Regions from separate parts of the Enterobacter sp. CFEC122 genome, predicted to be linked through region 1. Evidence: predicted binding sites of a transcription regulator. Region 1 holds the regulator's gene; each other region holds the start of a gene.
The links. Region 1 encodes PurR, which represses purine synthesis genes. Its sites were predicted from a motif close to CANGCAAACGTTTGCNTG; they were not measured.
Positions count from the first base shown of each region.

Region 2: a site for PurR is predicted at 1,651-1,668, ahead of purE (5-(carboxyamino)imidazole ribonucleotide mutase). Genes of this name have one in related genera too.
Region 3: a site for PurR is predicted at 1,812-1,829, ahead of gltS (sodium/glutamate symporter). Genes of this name have one in related genera too.

Region 1 is NZ_JBRIQR010000011.1:20,379-23,654, forward strand. It holds gene ACVCAM_RS09655 (MFS transporter) at 1-375, opposite strand, end outside; gene cydH (cytochrome bd-I oxidase subunit CydH) at 539-628, opposite strand; gene purR (HTH-type transcriptional repressor PurR) at 926-1,951, shown strand; gene punR (DNA-binding transcriptional activator PunR) at 1,969-2,880, opposite strand; gene punC (purine nucleoside transporter PunC) at 2,995-3,276, shown strand, end outside.
Region 2 is NZ_JBRIQR010000002.1:214,715-217,990, reverse strand. It holds gene ppiB (peptidylprolyl isomerase B) at 1-495, shown strand; gene lpxH (UDP-2,3-diacylglucosamine diphosphatase) at 499-1,221, shown strand; gene ACVCAM_RS02885 (YdgH/BhsA/McbA-like domain containing protein) at 1,358-1,567, shown strand; gene purE (5-(carboxyamino)imidazole ribonucleotide mutase) at 1,739-2,248, shown strand; gene purK (5-(carboxyamino)imidazole ribonucleotide synthase) at 2,245-3,276, shown strand, end outside.
Region 3 is NZ_JBRIQR010000029.1:1,535-4,810, forward strand. It holds gene ACVCAM_RS18410 (AsmA family protein) at 1-249, opposite strand, end outside; gene xanP (xanthine/proton symporter XanP) at 369-1,760, opposite strand; gene gltS (sodium/glutamate symporter) at 1,986-3,188, shown strand; gene recG (ATP-dependent DNA helicase RecG) at 3,191-3,276, opposite strand, start outside.

The DNA of each region.
Region 1 (3,276 bases):
GTGTTTCGGCACCACGCTTGCCGCCACAACCGACCCCAGCCCAAAGAACGCGCCGTGGTTAAGGCTGGTCAGAATACGCGAAAGCATCAACGTGGTGTAGTCCGGCGAAATGGCCGAAAGCACGTTGCCGAGGGTGAAAATCGCCATCAGGAAAATCAGCGCATTGCGGCGCGCGCGGTGTGAAAGGAGAAGCGTCATCAGCGGCGCCCCCACCATCACGCCAATGGCGTAGGCGCTGATTAACATGCCGGCCGCAGGGATCGAGACGTCCACGCCGCGGGCGATAACGGGCAGTAACCCCATCGGGGAAAATTCAGTGGTGCCAATCCCAAAAGCGCCAATCGCCAGGGCCAGCAGGGGAAAATTGATTTTCATGCGTCAACTCCGGATGCCGTGTCATGTGGTGACACAGAACAAAGAAGCGGAAAGCATGACATCAATCACAAAAAATGAGAAGTTTACAAAATGGCAAAAGATTTTTGCCTTAGGAGTAACAATCGAGGTGAGCGGGAGGGAGAAGGCTCTCCCTCCGCGTAAATCAGTGCAGCGCGGCCGTCAGACCCGCCGCGACAATCAGAGCCAGCACAACCACGGTGGTGAACAGCGAAAACTTCAGATCGGAACTCATCAATTTTTCTCCTTTTAATCCCCCCACGAAAAGTGAGCCTGCTCATTTTTGCATAATTTACGTCAAAAATCTTCCTAGATTTAGGCTGATAAACACTTTACCTCTTCCCCTTTTCATCAAGATAGGACAAAATTCCACGCTAAATTTATTAGCGTACCGGCCATTGACCCCCTCCTGACGTCCCGTGTCGTTTTCCCGGCGTGCCGCAATTCAAGATTGCGTGATAAGGGTGAGAGAAGGCAAACGTTTACCTTCAAGTTTTTCAGGAGTTTAGGATATGGTCTGGAGTGACATTTAATGGCAACAATTAAAGACGTAGCAAAACGCGCAAACGTTTCCACTACAACCGTATCACATGTAATTAACAAAACCCGCTTTGTGGCGGAAGAGACGCGCAACGCCGTCTGGGCAGCGATCAAAGAGCTGCACTATTCGCCAAGTGCGGTTGCGCGCAGCCTCAAGGTTAATCACACCAAATCCATTGGATTGCTGGCGACCAGCAGTGAAGCGGCCTATTTTGCCGAGATCATAGAAGCGGTAGAGAAGAACTGCTTCCAGAAAGGCTATACCCTGATTCTGGGCAACGCGTGGAACAGCATAGAAAAACAGCGCGCCTACCTGTCGATGATGGCGCAAAAGCGCGTCGATGGCCTGCTGGTCATGTGTTCCGAGTACCCGGAATCCGTGCTGTCGATGCTGGAAGAGTATCGCCATATCCCCATGGTGGTCATGGACTGGGGTGAAGCGCGCGCGGACTTCACCGACTCCGTTATCGACAACGCCTTCGAAGGCGGTTACATGGCGGGTCGTTACCTGATCGAACGCGGTCACCGCGAGATTGGCGTGATCCCCGGTCCGCTGGAGCGTAACACCGGCGCGGGCCGTCTGGCCGGTTTTATGAAAGCGATGGAAGAAGCGCTCATCACCGTGCCGGAAAACTGGATCGTGCAGGGCGACTTTGAGCCGGAATCAGGCTACCGCGCGATGCAGCAGATCGTTTCCCAGCAGCACCGCCCGACCGCCGTTTTCTGCGGCGGTGACATCATGGCCATGGGCGCGCTCTGCGCCGCCGATGAGCTGGGTTTGCGCGTACCGCAGGATATTTCCGTGATCGGGTATGACAACGTGCGTAACGCGCGCTTCTTCACCCCGGCGCTGACAACCATTCACCAGCCAAAAGATTCGCTGGGCGAAACGGCCTTCAATATGCTGCTGGACAGAATCGTCAACAAGCGCGAAGAGTCGCAGTCCATTGAAGTTCACCCGCGCCTGATTGAACGCCGTTCCGTTGCGGACGGTCCGTTCCGCGACTACCGTCGTTAATCCCTTGACGGGGCCAGCTACGCTGGCTCCCGTAACCATTCCCGGTTTAGGGTTTCGCTGTCCCCCAGATAATCCAGCAGCCAGGCCATGGCGGGCGAGACATCATTTTGTTGCCAGGTCAGGCAGCAGGCTGCGTCCGGGAACGGATTCTCCAGCGTCAGTTCAACCCATTCTCCGGTATCGATGCGTGGACGCGCAAAATGAGCGGGCACCATCGCGACGCACAGCCCGGCGCTGAGGCACGTCGCCGATGATTCCCAGTCAGGAGCCACCACCCGCCGCTGGTTATCCAGAAGCCAGGTGATACGCTTGGGCAATGAACGGGACGTATCCTCCAGCACCAGCGACGGCCAGTTGCGCAGCGTATCGTCGCTCAGCGGACCTTCCATCGCTGCCAGAGGATGATCGCTGGCCACCACGCATTTCCAGCTCAGCATCCCCATGTCGCGAAAGGCGTAACGTCCCCCGACCGGGATCGCCTGCGTCGCGCCAATCGCCATCTCCGCCCTGCCGTCCGCCAGCGCATCCCAGACGCCGTTGAACACCTCCTGCGAGACCCGTAGCTCGACGTCAGAGAAATGACGATAGAAATCCACGATCATCTGCCGGGTGCGTTCCGGCTTCACGATGTTATCTACCGCGATGGCGAGATGCCCCCGCCAGCCGTTGGCGATCTGCTGACACTGTTCGCGGGTGATCTGCATTTTTTTGATAACAGAACGCCCTTCTTTCAAAAACCATGCTCCGGCGGGCGTTAATTCCACGTCGCGATGCCGCCGTTCAAACAGCGGAACCGCCAGCCACTCCTCAAGCTGACGCACCGTGTAGCTGATGGCCGAAGGGACGCGGTGCAACTCCTGCGCTGCACCGCTAAAGCTGCCGTTACGCGCAACAGCATCGACCACTTCAAGAGAATAATCTGACCACATTTTCTGCCTGCAAAAAATTTGAATGCACACGCCAAATATTAGCGTTTCACAAGCCGCTTTGCACTCCCTACACTCTGCGCCAACGTACACCTGCCTCCTCAGGAGAATAAAAGAATGCAACCCAGGAAAGGATTTTTAGTCTGGCTCGGCGGCTTAAGCGTGCTGGGCTTTTTGGCCACCGACATGTACCTGCCCGCGTTTGCCGCGATGCAGGAAGACCTGCAAACCCCTGCCGCGGCCATCAGCGCCAGCCTGAGCCTGTTCCTTGCCGGTTTTGCTTTCGCCCAGCTGCTCTGGGGACCGCTCTCGGATCGCTTCGGTCGTAAACCGGTGCTGCTGCTGGGTCTGGCCATTTTTGCCGTGGGCTGCCTGGGGATGCTGTGGGTGCGCGATGCT
Region 2 (3,276 bases), on a different contig from region 1:
ATGGTTACTTTCCACACTAATCATGGCGATATCGTAATCAAAACCTTTGATGACAAAGCGCCTGAAACAGTTAAAAACTTCCTGGACTACTGCCGCGAAGGTTTCTACAACAACACCATTTTCCACCGCGTGATCAACGGTTTCATGATCCAGGGCGGCGGTTTCGAACCTGGCATGAACCAGAAAGCCACTAAAGAGCCGATCAAGAACGAAGCGAACAACGGCCTGAAAAACACCCGCGGCACGCTGGCGATGGCGCGTACTCAGGCACCTCACTCTGCTACTGCACAGTTCTTCATTAACGTGGCGGACAACGACTTCCTGAACTTCTCCGGCGAAAGCCTGCAGGGTTGGGGCTACTGCGTATTCGCAGAAGTGGTTGAAGGTATGGACGTGGTTGACAAGATCAAAGCCGTCTCTACTGGCCGCAGCGGTATGCACCAGGACGTTCCAAAAGAAGACGTTGTGATTACCAGCGTGACCGTCAGCGAGTAATTGGTGGCGACACTCTTTATTGCGGATCTTCATCTGCAAACAGAAGAACCGGCGATAACCGCCGGTTTTCTGCGTTTTTTACGCGGTGAAGCGAAAAGCGCCGATGCGCTGTACATCCTGGGCGACCTCTTTGAAGCCTGGATTGGCGACGACGACCCTAATCCGCTGCACCGTGAAATGGCCGCCGCCATTCACGCGCTGGTGGATTCGGGCGTCCCCTGCTACTTCATTCACGGCAACCGTGATTTCCTGATCGGCAAGCGCTACGCCCGTGAAAGCGGCATGACGCTGCTGCCGGAAGAACAGGTGCTCGACCTCTACGGCCGCAAGGTGCTGATCATGCACGGCGACACGCTCTGCACCGACGATACCGGCTACCTGGCGTTTCGCGCCAAAGTCCACACCCCGTGGATCCAGAAGGTGTTCCTTGCCCTGCCGCTGTTTATCCGCAACCGCATCGCCGCCAGAATGCGCGCAGGCAGTAAAGCCGCCAACAGCAGCAAATCCATGACCATCATGGACGTCAATCCGCAGGCGGTCGTGCGGGTGATGGAAAAGCATGACGTTCAGTGGCTGATCCACGGTCATACCCATCGTCCTGACGTGCATTCCCTCATCGCCAACGGCCAGCCCGCACACCGCGTGGTATTGGGTGCCTGGCACACCGAAGGTTCCATGGTCAAAGTCACGCCTGAGGGCGTGGAGCTGATCGCGTTTCCGTTTTAACCTCCTTCACATTATTCTATTTTTTTGAACAATATCGGCAAATTGTTTCGATTTTAATCCGCCCGTGGTCGGCCTATTATTTATCACATCAGGGCAACACGCCCTATCCCAGACAAAACACTTAAGGAATACGACCATGAAATCCATCAAAACTTTCGTTGCAGTTGCGGCTCTCTCCCTGGTTTCTTTCGGTTCTTTCGCGCAGAGCGTGAGCGCAACCGCCTCTACCCTTGACCGCGCAGAAGCGAAAATCGCTGCACAGGCTGCTGAACAGGGTGCGTCTTATAAAATCACCAGCGCGAAGGTCGATAATCGCGTGTATATGACCGCAGAACTGACGAAATAATGATTGCCCCTCGACGAAAACAGACCGCCAGAATGCGGTCTGTTTTGTTATGAACTGATGGCAACAACGGCTCAAGATTTAACCGCGCAACCGTTTTCCTTGCCCGTATAACATGCTATTCTCTGTGCCCTCGAAAGCAGTGTGTTTCGCACCACAGGAGTTTTAAGACGCATGTCTTCCCGCAATAATCCGGCGCGTGTCGCCATCGTGATGGGGTCCAAAAGCGACTGGGCTACCATGCAGTTCGCCGCCGAAATCTTTGACATCCTGAATGTTCCGCACCACGTTGAAGTGGTCTCTGCACACCGTACGCCGGACAAACTGTTCAGCTTCGCCGAAAGCGCCGAAGAGAACGGTTATGAGGTGATCATTGCCGGTGCGGGCGGCGCAGCACATCTGCCGGGCATGATTGCCGCCAAAACCCTGGTGCCGGTTCTGGGCGTACCGGTTCAGAGCGCCGCCTTAAGCGGTGTGGACAGCCTCTACTCCATCGTTCAGATGCCGCGCGGTATTCCTGTCGGCACGCTGGCGATTGGCAAAGCGGGTGCCGCAAACGCCGCCCTGCTGGCCGCGCAGATCCTGGCGACGCACGATAAAGACTTACATGAGCGTCTGGCGGCGTGGCGTAAAGCCCAGACCGACGAAGTGCTGGACAACCCGGACCCGCGGGGTGCGGCATGAAGCAGGTTTGCGTCCTTGGTAACGGCCAGTTAGGCCGCATGCTGCGTCAGGCCGGTGAGCCGCTGGGTATTGCCGTCTGGCCCGTCGGGCTGGACGCCGAGCCAGAAGCCGTCCCATTCCACCAGAGCGTGATCACCGCCGAGATTGAACGCTGGCCGGAGACCGCTCTGACCCGCGAGCTGGCGCGTCATAACGCCTTCGTTAACCGCGACGTGTTCCCGATCGTTGCCGACCGCCTGACGCAAAAGCAGCTGTTCGACAAGCTCGGCCTCGCGACCGCACCGTGGCAGCTCCTGTCCGATAAAAGCGAGTGGAACGACGTCTTCGCCATGCTGGGCGAGCTGGCGATCGTGAAGCGCCGCGTGGGTGGCTACGACGGCCGCGGCCAGTGGCGCCTGCGCGCAGGCGACACCGCCGAGCTGCCGAATGACTGCTACGGCGAGTGCATCGTTGAGCAGGGCATTAACTTCAGCGGTGAAGTCTCGCTGGTTGGCGCGCGCGGGCATGACGGCCGCACGGTGTTTTATCCGCTGACGCATAACCTGCATCAGGACGGCATTCTGCGCACCAGCGTCGCCTTCCCGCACGCCAATGCCGACCAGCAGGCGCAGGCGGAAGAGATGCTCTCTGCCATCATGCACGAACTCGGTTATGTCGGCGTCATGGCGATGGAGTGCTTTATCACCCCGTCCGGTCTGCTGATCAATGAACTTGCGCCGCGCGTGCACAACAGCGGCCACTGGACGCAAAACGGCGCCTCCATCAGCCAGTTCGAGCTGCACCTGCGCGCCATTACCGACCTGCCTCTGCCGCAGCCGGTGGTGAACAGCCCGTCGGTGATGATCAACCTGATCGGCACCGATCTGAACTACGACTGGCTGAAGCTGCCGCTGGTGCATCTGCACTGGTATGACAAAGAGGTCCGCGAGGGTCGTAAAGTCGGCCACCTGAACCTGAACGACAGCGACACGGGCCGTCTGAGCGCCACGCTGGAAGCCATGATCCCGCTCCTGCCGCCGGAATACGCG
Region 3 (3,276 bases), on a different contig from region 1:
CACTTTTTTGGCCACCAGCGTGGCGGGTTTACCGTCCCGGCCGAAGGTGACGTTTTCCAGAATGATGTGGGATGGTGACGAAAAGCGGTGATTCATCTTGTCGAAACTGAGCTCGTAGTCGGTATTCACCGTTACCCAGCTGCTGACCTGAGTCGCGCCCCAGCGGGTCTGGAGCAGAATATAGAGCGCCAGTATCACAATGAGCAGGGCTACCAGAAGATAGACGAGTAGCTTTCCAATAAATTTCATGGTCTTCCATCCCGCAAAACGCACATAAGGGAGTTATGCACGATTTATGCGCAATCCTCAAGGCGGGAATGGTGTAAATAGATGTCACGGCAGACATTGACTGCCTGCCGTGAAGGGGATCAGTTCTTTTCAGGCGGGAAAACGAGGTTCAGCACGATAGCGGTGATACCGCCCGCGGCAATGCCGGAAGAGAGCAGGTTTTTCACCCAGTCCGGGGCAAACTGCAGGATCAGCGGCTGCTGAGAAACGCCCAGACCGACGGCCAGCGACAGCGCAATAATCATGATTGCGCGGCGGTTCAGCGGCTCGCGGGAGACGATACGCACGCCGGAGGCCGCGATCGTCCCGAACATCACCAGCGTTGCGCCGCCCAGCACCGGCTCAGGGATGTGCTGCACAAAGCCGCTCACCGCCGGGAACAGGCCGAGGACGATCAGCATCAGCGCCACCACGAAGCCGACATAGCGGCTGGCCACGCCGGTCAGCTGGATCACGCCGTTGTTCTGACCGAAGCAGGAGTTCGGGAAAGTATTGAAGACCGCAGAGACAAACGAATTCAGACCGTTCGCCAGCACGCCGCCTTTCAGGCGCTTCATGTACAGCGGGCCGGAAACGGGCTGCTCGGAGACGTCGGAGGTGGCGGTGATGTCGCCGATGGTCTCCAGAGAGGTGATCATAAAGACCAGCATCAGCGGCAGGAGCAGGCCCCAGTCAATGCCCAGACCGTAATACAGCGGCGTAGGGACAGCGATCAGCGCGCTGTTGGCTGGCGCGGTGTTCTCCGGCAGCATGCCCAGCGCCCACGCCAGCAGGTAGCCTGCCGCCATGGCGATCACCAGCGAGGCGACGCGCAGGTAAGGGTTACGCTGACGGTTAAGCAGAATAATGATGGCCAGCACGACGCCTGCCAGCAGCAGGTTTTTCGGCGCGCCGAAGGTGTGGTCGCTCATGGCGGCATAGCCGCCGCCGATGGAGGTGAGGCCCACCTGAATCAGCGACAGGCCGATAATCATCACGACGACGCCGGAAACCAGCGGGGTGATAACGCGGCGAGCCAGATGCAGAACGCGGGAGATCACCATCTCCGTGCAGCTGGCCAGCATCAGCGTGCCGAACAGCGCCGCCATCATGGTCGGGACATCCACGCCGCCGGTTTTCAGGGCCGTACCGCCCATGATCAGCGGCGCCACAAAGTTAAAGCTGGTGCCCTGAATCGACAGTAGACCCGATCCCACCGGACCCCACGCTTTAATCTGGATAATCGAGGCCACGCCGGAGGCGAAGAGAGACATGCTGATAATGTGCTGCGTGTCCTGCGCCGGTAAACCGAGCGCCTGACAGATCAGCAGCGCCGGGGTGATCACCGCAACAAACATCGCCAGAAGATGCTGGCAGGCGGCGAAAAGCGTCTGCGGCAGCGGCGGGCGGTCTTCAAGGCGGTAAATCAGTTCGCTATTTTGCTTCTGCGCAATCGGTTGCGCATCAGGCGACTCTATGGTGTTAACGGACATCGGCGGCAATCCCACGGTGGAAAAGCGGGCATTTTATCTGACCACCTGGTAAAAGCAAACGATTGCCAGCAAAAAAAGACAAGAAAATCTGCCGCTGTGAGCAGGTTTTCTACATCCGATGAGGAAAAAAAATTACACTTTTTGCGCCGGAAGCTCATGAAGAGCGCAAACCGGCCCAGGATAACGCCGCGTGTGTATGGAACACGCGCAAAAAAGGAGCCTTCTATGATTCATCTCGATACGTTGTCGACCCTTGTTGCCGCAACGCTGGTGTTACTGCTTGGCCGTAAGCTGGTACATAGCGTTTCCCTTCTGAAAAAATACACCATTCCTGAACCTGTCGCTGGCGGCCTGTTGGTGGCGCTGGCCCTGCTGGTGCTCAAAAAAAGCATGGGCTGGGAAATCGATTTTGACATGTCCCTGAAAGACCCGCTGATGCTGGCCTTCTTTGCCACCATCGGCCTGAACGCCAACCTGGCAAGCCTGCGGGCGGGCGGTAAGGTGCTCGGCGTATTTTTGATTGTGGTGGTGGGGCTGCTGCTGATGCAAAACGCGATTGGCATCGGCATGGCAACCTTGCTGGGGCTGGACCCGCTGATGGGGCTGCTGGCGGGGTCGATTACGCTGTCAGGCGGTCACGGTACCGGGGCGGCGTGGAGTAAATTGTTCGTCGAGCGCTACGGTTTTGAAAATGCAACGGAAGTGGCGATGGCCTGTGCCACCTTTGGCCTGGTGCTGGGTGGCCTGATTGGCGGCCCGGTGGCGCGTTATCTGGTGAAGCATTCCACCACGCCGAACGGCAGGCCGGACGACGAGCTGGTACCGACCGCCTTTGAAAAGCCTGACGTTGGGCGCAGTATTACCTCGCTGGTGCTGATTGAAACCATCGCGATGATCGCCATCTGCCTCACCGTGGGCAAAGTGGTTGCGCAATGGCTGGCGGGCTCCGCGTTTGAGCTGCCGACGTTTGTCTGCGTGCTGTTTATCGGGGTGATTCTGAGCAACGGCCTGGCGCTGATGGGCTTCTACCGCGTGTTTGAACGGGCGGTGTCGGTGCTCGGCAACGTCTGCCTGTCGCTGTTCCTGGCGATGGCGCTGATGAGCCTCAAGCTGTGGGAGCTGGCCTCGCTGGCGCTGCCAATGGTGGCGATTCTGGCGGTGCAGGCCCTGTTTATGGCGCTGTACGCCATGTTTGTGACCTGGCGCATGATGGGCAAAAACTACGATGCGGCGGTGCTGGCGGCGGGTCACTGCGGGTTTGGTCTGGGGGCAACCCCAACGGCTATCGCCAACATGCAGGCGATCACCGAACGCTTCGGGCCATCGCACATGGCGTTTCTGGTGGTGCCGATGGTCGGGGCGTTCTTTATTGATATCGTCAACGCGCTGGTGATTAAGCTGTACCTGATGCTGCCGATGTTCGCCTGAAATCAGGCGTTGGAATAGCGTTCGGTTTCCGGCATCCAGCGCTCAATTAACGCTGCCGCCTGTTCGGGGTAGCGTTCATGAATGTGGC